DNA from 2 places in the Streptomyces sp. NPDC006332 genome. Region 2 is predicted to be linked to the other one. Evidence: riboswitches for the same ligand, from Rfam matches in the RefSeq annotation. Region 2 holds a riboswitch; the other holds the start of a gene.

Region 1 (3,394 bases), on a different contig from region 2:
CGCGGCCGCCGCGACGGCGGGCGCGAGCGCGGGCAGGGTGATCCGCCGCCACGCCGCGAGCGGGGACGCGCCGAGCATCCGCGCGGCCTCCTCCTGGCGCGGGTCGAGCTGCGCCCAGAGCCCGCCGACGGTCCGCACGACGACCGCGTAGTTGAAGAAGACGTGCGCGAGCAGGATCGCCCACACGGTGGTGTCCAGCCGTACGCCCCACAGCTCGTCCAGCAGCCCGCCGCGCCCCACCAGCGCCAGGAACGCCGTACCGACCACGACCGTCGGCAGCACGAAGGGGACCGTCACGACCGCCCGCAGGACCTGCTTGCCGGGGAAGTCGAAGCGGGCGAAGACATACGCGCCGGGCAGCGCCACCAGCAGGGTGAGCGCGGTGGAGGCGAGCGCCTGCCAGGTGGTGAACCACAGCACGTGCCGGATGTCGGACTGCCCGAGCACGTCGGCGATCCGTCCCAGCCGCCACACACCGTCGACCTTCAGGCCTCGCGCGACGATCGCGGCCACGGGATAGGCGAAGAACACGGCGAAGAACGCGACGGGCACGGCGATGAGCCCGAGCCGCGCCGCGTTCTGCTTGGAGCGCCGGGTCACTTCAGGCCGGATCACTTCAGTACGAGCGAGGTCCACGACTTGACCCACTGGTCACGGTTGTCGGCGATCCGGGCCGGGTCCATGGTCTTGGGATCCTTGGCCTGCGGCCCGTACTCGGTGAACTCCTTCGGCACCTGGGCGCCCTCGCGTACCGGGTAGACGAACATGTTCATCGGCATGTCCTCCTGGAACTCCTTGGTGAGCAGGAAGTCGAGGAGCGCCTTGCCGCCCTTGGTGTTCGACGCGTTGCTCAGCAGGCCCGCGTACTCGACCTGGCGGAAGCAGGTGCCGGAGGCGACGCCCGTGGGCGCGGTCTTCGGCTTCGGGTCGGCGTAGATCACCTCGGCGGGCGGCGAGGACGCGTAGGAGACGACCAGGGGCCGGTCGGCCTTGGCCTTCTTGCCGCCGGCGGAACCGGAGAACTCCTCGTTGTAGGCCTGCTCCCAGCCGTCGACCACCTTCACGCCGTTGGCCTTGAGCTTCTTCCAGTAGTCCGGCCATCCGTCGCCGTACTTCGCCGCGGACCCGAGGAGGAAGGCCAGCCCCGGGGAGGAGGTGGAGGCGTTCTCGGTGACGAGGAGGTTCTTGTACGCCGGCTTGGTCAGGTCGTCGAACGAGGCCGGCGGGGCCAGCTTGTGCTCGCTGAAGTACGCCTTGTCGTAGTTGACGCAGATGTCGCCGGTGTCGATGGGGGTGATCCGGTGCTTGTCCTGATCGGCCCGGTACTGGGGCTGGATCTGGTCCGAGCCCTTCGCCTCGTACGACTGGAAGAGACCGTTGTCGAGCGCCCGGGACAACAGGGTGTTGTCGACGCCGAAGAAGACGTCGCCCTGCGGGTTGTCCTTGGTCAGGATCGCCTTGTTGACGGCCTGGCCGGCGTCGCCGTCCTTGAGGACCCTGACCTTGTAGCCGGAGCGCTTCTCGAAGTCCGCGAGGACGTTCTTCGACACGACCCATGAATCGTGGCTGACGAGGGTCACGGTCTTGGAGTCGCCGCCGCCACCGCCGTCGGACGACCCGGACCCGCACGCGGAGAGCGTGACAAGACCGAGTCCGACGACCATGACGGTGGCCTTCTGGGTGATGCTCACTGGATTCCTCCTGGGTTACCAGGAAGAGACGCGGCCCTGCCCGGGCCCTCGGACGGACCGAGGATTCCCGGGCAGGGCGCAACAGCTCGAGTAGTGACCGAACTTCCTACCCAGAATGACCTGGGCGAGGTTCAGAGGGTCTGCGGCCGGTGCCGCACTCTCAGCGCTGTGGCGCTCCCCTGTCGGAATATGTAGATGTACGTACGATCGCCACACTACCGCTCGGTCGCGGCGAGCTGACCACACGCCCCGTCGATCTCCTGCCCACGGGTGTCCCGTACGGTGACCGGCACGCCATGGGCGGCGATCGCCTCGACGAACGCCTTCTCGTCCTCGGGGCGGGAGGCGGTCCACTTCGACCCGGGGGTCGGGTTCAGCGGAATGAGGTTGACGTGCACGGGCTTGCCCTTCAGCAGCCGCCCGAGCCGGTCGCCGCGCCACGCCTGGTCGTTGATGTCCCGGATCAGCGCGTACTCGATGGACAACCGGCGCCCGGACCTCTCGACGTACTCGAAGCCGGCGTCCAGGACCTCGCGCACCTTCCACCGTGTGTTCACGGGGACGAGGGTGTCGCGCAGTTCGTCGTCGGGCGCGTGCAGCGAGATCGCGAGACGGCACTTGAAGCCCTCGTCGGCGAAGCGGTTGATCGCCGGGACAAGTCCGACCGTCGAGACGGTGATCCCACGCTGCGAGAGCCCGAGCCCGTCCGGCTCGGGGTCGGTGAGCCGCCGGATGGCACCGACGACCCGGTTGTAGTTGGCGAGCGGCTCGCCCATGCCCATGAACACGATGTTGCTGAGCCGCGCCGGGCCCCCGGGGATCTCGCCGTCCCTGAGCGCCCGCATGCCGTCCACGATCTGGTGCACGATCTCGGCGGTGGACAGGTTCCGGTCCAGCCCCGCCTGCCCGGTCGCGCAGAACGGGCAGTTCATCCCGCACCCCGCCTGCGAGCTGATGCACATGGTCACCCGGTCCGGGTAGCGCATCAGCACCGACTCGACGAGCGTCCCGTCGAACAGCCGCCACAGCGTCTTGCGGGTGGTGTCCTGGTCGGTCGACAGATGCCGCACGACCGACATCAACTCCGGAAGCAGCACCTCCTGCAGCCGGCCGCGGGAACCGGCCGGGATGTCCGTCCACTCCTGCGGGTCGTGCGCGTACCGCGCGAAGTAGTGCTGCGACAGCTGCTTGGCACGAAACGGCTTCTCCCCCACAGCGACCACCGCGTCTTTACGCTCGGCGGGCGTGAGGTCAGCGAGATGCCGCGGCGGCTTCTTGGCTCCGCGGGGGGCGACGAAAGTGAGTTCTCCGGGTGCAGGCATAACCCTCCCAGTGTCGCAGATCAACTCCGGTTGCCCAGGCCGGAGTGGGGTGGGGGTGGTCACCCGTGGGTGCCGACTGTCGGCGTCGGTCGGCCTTGGACGGCCGAGAAATTCGTGGAGGGGCCCGAGGGTGTCATCACTCGGCGTGCTCCGCTTGGGAAGGCCACCGCCCGTCGGTGAACTGCGAACCCCAGTAGTAGGGGTTCACTTCCGCGAGTGTCCGCCCCTCCCACCGAGTGGGATCGTCCTCCTGCGGGACGGCGACTTCGACGGACGGCCCCCAGAGCGCGAGCCGCTCCTGGCAGACGCCACATGGCGGCAAGATCAGTATTCTGCCGCGCTCCAGGTCACGGGAGACGCAGACGGAGGCGGTGACGGCCC
Region 2 (3,394 bases):
CCGGGTCGTAGAGCGCCGGGGGCTCGTCGGTGGCCTCGCCGACGATGTTCGCGGCCACGGTGCGCGGCCCCTGCAGGGCGTTGTCCCAGTGGTGGACCAGCAGGCGCTCGCCGTACCGCCCCGAGGGGAAGGAGGCGCAGTCGCCGACCGCGTAGACGTCCGGTTCGGAGGTGCGCAGGCGCTCGTCGGCGACGACCTCGCCGTGGGCGCCGAGGGTGATGCCGGAGCCGGACAGCCAGGCCGTGGCGGGGCGGGCGCCGATGCCGACGACCACGGCGCCGGCCGGCAGCCGCGAGCCGTCGTCCAGGAGCACCGCCCCGGGCTCGACACGCGCCACGCGCGCGTGGGTGCGCAGAACGGCGCCGGCGTCGGCGTACCAGGAGGCCATCGGGGCGGCCACCTCGGCGGGCAGCGCGCCGGCCAGCGGACGGTCCGCGGCCTCGACGACCGTCACCGCGCAGCCGGCCTCGCGGGCGGCCGTGGCGAACTCGGCGCCGATCCAGCCCGCGCCGACGACCACGATGTCGTCCTGCCGGGCCAGTACCGGGCGCAACCGCTCGGCGTCGTCCAGGGTGCGCAGCAGGTGGACCGAGGGCACGCCCTCGGCGCCCGGCAGCCGGATGGGTTCGGCGCCGGTCGCGAGGACCAGGACGTCGTACGGCACCGGCCCCTCGGCGGTGTCCAGTCGGTGCTCGCCGGGGTGCACGCCCACCACCTCGCGTCCGAGCCGCAGTTCGATGCCGAGAGCGTCGAAGTCGACGTCGAAGGCCGTGCTCTCGGCCTTGCCGAGCAGCACGGCCTTGGACAGCGGTGGGCGGTCGTACGGCTGGTGGGGCTCCGCGCCGATCAGGGTCACCGTGCCGGTGAAGCCCTGTTCCCGTAAGGCGACCGCGGTCTGCACCCCGGCCATGCCCGCGCCCACCACGACGACCCGCCGGTTCGCGGAGGTTCCCTGGTCCTGCGTCTGCTCGCTCACGTGATCACCTTAGACAACTGACGAACAGTCAGTCAGGGGGTGTGCTCCGTGAGCTGCTCCACAACGCTCGTTCCGCTACCGGTCTGCGACTCCCACTCCCAGTTCTCCTCCAGCCGCACGCGACCGTCGGGCAGCTCGACGACCGCCGACACACAGTGCCCCGAGGACGTCGTCCCGTCGTGCTTGAGCTGTACGTACCGGAAGTCCAGGCGGTCGCCCTCCCGCGTCCCCACGAGGTGGCCGCGGACGACGTCCCCGCCCGCGTACTCGGCCCAGATCTCGCCGTCCTTCTCGTGGTACGTGAACCGGGTGCGGGTGCCCACCTGACCTGGGGCCTGGTCGGCGACGGGGGCCAGGACGAGTCCGTCGAGAGATCTGCGGGGCGGGGCGGGCGGGCGTGGCACGGGCAAAGGCTCCCTTACTGAGGGGGACGAGGTCGGGCTAGGGTGGCCAACGTAAAGCACTCGCGGGAGCCCGGACGCACCGGGCTGAGAGGGAGGCTGGCGGCCTCCGACCGTACGAACCTGATCCGGGTCATGCCGGCGAAGGGAGGGGCTGGACGCCCATGTCGCGTACGCCAGATCCATCGGCCACCTCAGACGTCCCGTCAGACACCCCGGGCACCTCCGACGCCAGGTCGGGCGCCTCGGACGTCCTGGTCGTCGGGGGCGGCATCATCGGCCTGGTCACCGCGTGGCGAGCCGCGCAGCGCGGGTTCGCCACGGCCGTGGTGGACCCCGAACCGGGCGGCGGCGCCGCCCGGGTGGCGGCCGGGATGCTGGCCGCCGTCACCGAACTGCACTACGGCGAGCAGACCCTGCTCGGCCTGAACCTGGAGTCGGCCCGCCGCTATCCGGACTTCGCCGCCGAGCTCACCGACCTCACCGGCCGCGACCTCGGCTACCGCCGCAGCGGCACGCTCGCCGTCGCGCTGGACGCCGACGACCGCGCCCACCTGCGCGAACTGCACGCCCTGCAACGGCAGTCGGGGCTGGACTCCGAGTGGCTGTCGGGGCGGGAGTGCCGCCGCCTGGAGCCGATGCTGGCGCCGGGTGTGCGCGGCGGGCTGCGCGTCGACGGTGACCACCAGATCGATCCGCGGCGGCTGGCCGACGCCCTGGTGGCCGCGTGCGAGCGGGCCGGGGTCGCCTTCCACCGCACCTGGGCCGAACGGCTGTCGGTGGTACGGGAGCGGGCGAGGGGTGTCGTCACGCGCGAGGGCGTGACGCTGGGCGCCGGACAGGTGGTGCTGGCGGCCGGCAGCCTCAGCGGGCGCCTCGCGGGGGTCCCCCCGGACGTCCTGCCGCCCGTGCGGCCGGTGAAGGGGCAGGTGGTGCGGCTGACGATGCCCGAGCGGTACGCGCCGTTCCTGAGCCGGACGGTGCGGGCCGTGGTCCGCGGCAGCCAGGTCTACCTGGTGCCCAGAAGCAACGGCGAGCTGGTCGTCGGCGCCACCAGCGAGGAACTGGGCTGGGACACCACGGTGACCGCGGGCGGTGTGTACGAGCTGCTGCGGGACGCCCACGAGCTGGTCCCCGGGATCACCGAGCTGCCGCTCACCGAGACCCGGGCCGGGTTGCGCCCCGGGTCCCCCGACAACGCGCCGCTGCTCGGCCCGACCGGTCTGGACGGGCTGCTGCTGGCCACCGGGCACTATCGCAACGGCGTGCTGCTCACCCCGGTCACCGGCGACGTCCTGGCGCACGCCCTCGTCACCGGTGAACTCCCGGACGAGGCCCGCCCCTTCACGCCCAAGCGCTTCAGCGCCGTCCGAACGGAGCTGCCGGTATGAACGTCTCGGTCAACGGCGAGCCGCGCGAGCTCGCCCCGGGCACCGCCCTGGACACGCTCGTGCGCTCCCTCACCGTGGCCCCCTCCGGAGTGGCCGCCGCCCTGAACGAAACCGTCGTCCCGCGCGCACGATGGTCCTCGACGTCCCTCGCCGAGGGAGACCGCGTCGAAGTCCTCACCGCCGTCCAAGGAGGCTGACCCATGGCCGACGACCCCTTTGTCCTCGGTGGTACGTCCTTCACGTCCCGTCTCATCATGGGTACGGGCGGCGCGCCCAGCCCGGAGGTCCTGGAGCGGGCGCTGGTCGCGTCCGGGACGGAGCTGACGACGGTCGCGATGCGCCGGGTCGATCCGGGCGTGCACGGCTCGGTGCTGTCGGTGCTGGAGAAGCTCGGCATCCGGGTGCTGCCGAACACCGCGGGCTGTTTCACGGCCGGTGAGGCGGTGCTGACGGCTCGGCTGGCGCGGGAGGCGCTCGGGACGGACCTGGTCAAGCTGGAGGTCATCGCGGACGAGCGGACCCTGCTGCCGGATCCGATCGAGTTGCTGGACGCCGCCGAGACGCTGGTCGACGACGGGTTCACGGTGCTGCCGTACACCAACGACGATCCGGTGCTGGCGCGCAAG

Evidence for each region. Region 2 has a riboswitch for thiamine pyrophosphate ahead of thiO (glycine oxidase ThiO). Riboswitches for the same ligand answer to the same signal wherever they lie in the genome.
Region 1: linked by a shared signal. The riboswitch ahead of ABZ027_RS12990 (thiamine ABC transporter substrate-binding protein) and the one ahead of thiO (glycine oxidase ThiO) in region 2 are both predicted to bind thiamine pyrophosphate.

Annotation. Positions count from the first base shown of each region.
Region 1 covers NZ_JBEXRA010000011.1:115,395-118,788, forward strand. Annotated here, with positions in the region: gene ABZ027_RS12985 (iron ABC transporter permease) at 1-636, opposite strand, end outside; gene ABZ027_RS12990 (thiamine ABC transporter substrate-binding protein) at 612-1,691, opposite strand; TPP riboswitch at 1,777-1,882, opposite strand; gene rlmN (23S rRNA (adenine(2503)-C(2))-methyltransferase RlmN) at 1,907-3,013, opposite strand; gene ABZ027_RS13000 (cytidine deaminase) at 3,150-3,394, opposite strand, start outside.
Region 2 covers NZ_JBEXRA010000010.1:197,187-200,580, forward strand. Annotated here, with positions in the region: gene ABZ027_RS12485 (FAD-dependent oxidoreductase) at 1-976, opposite strand, end outside; gene ABZ027_RS12490 (hypothetical protein) at 1,009-1,380, opposite strand; TPP riboswitch at 1,433-1,544, shown strand; gene thiO (glycine oxidase ThiO) at 1,542-2,768, shown strand; gene thiS (sulfur carrier protein ThiS) at 2,765-2,965, shown strand; gene ABZ027_RS12505 (thiazole synthase) at 2,969-3,394, shown strand, end outside.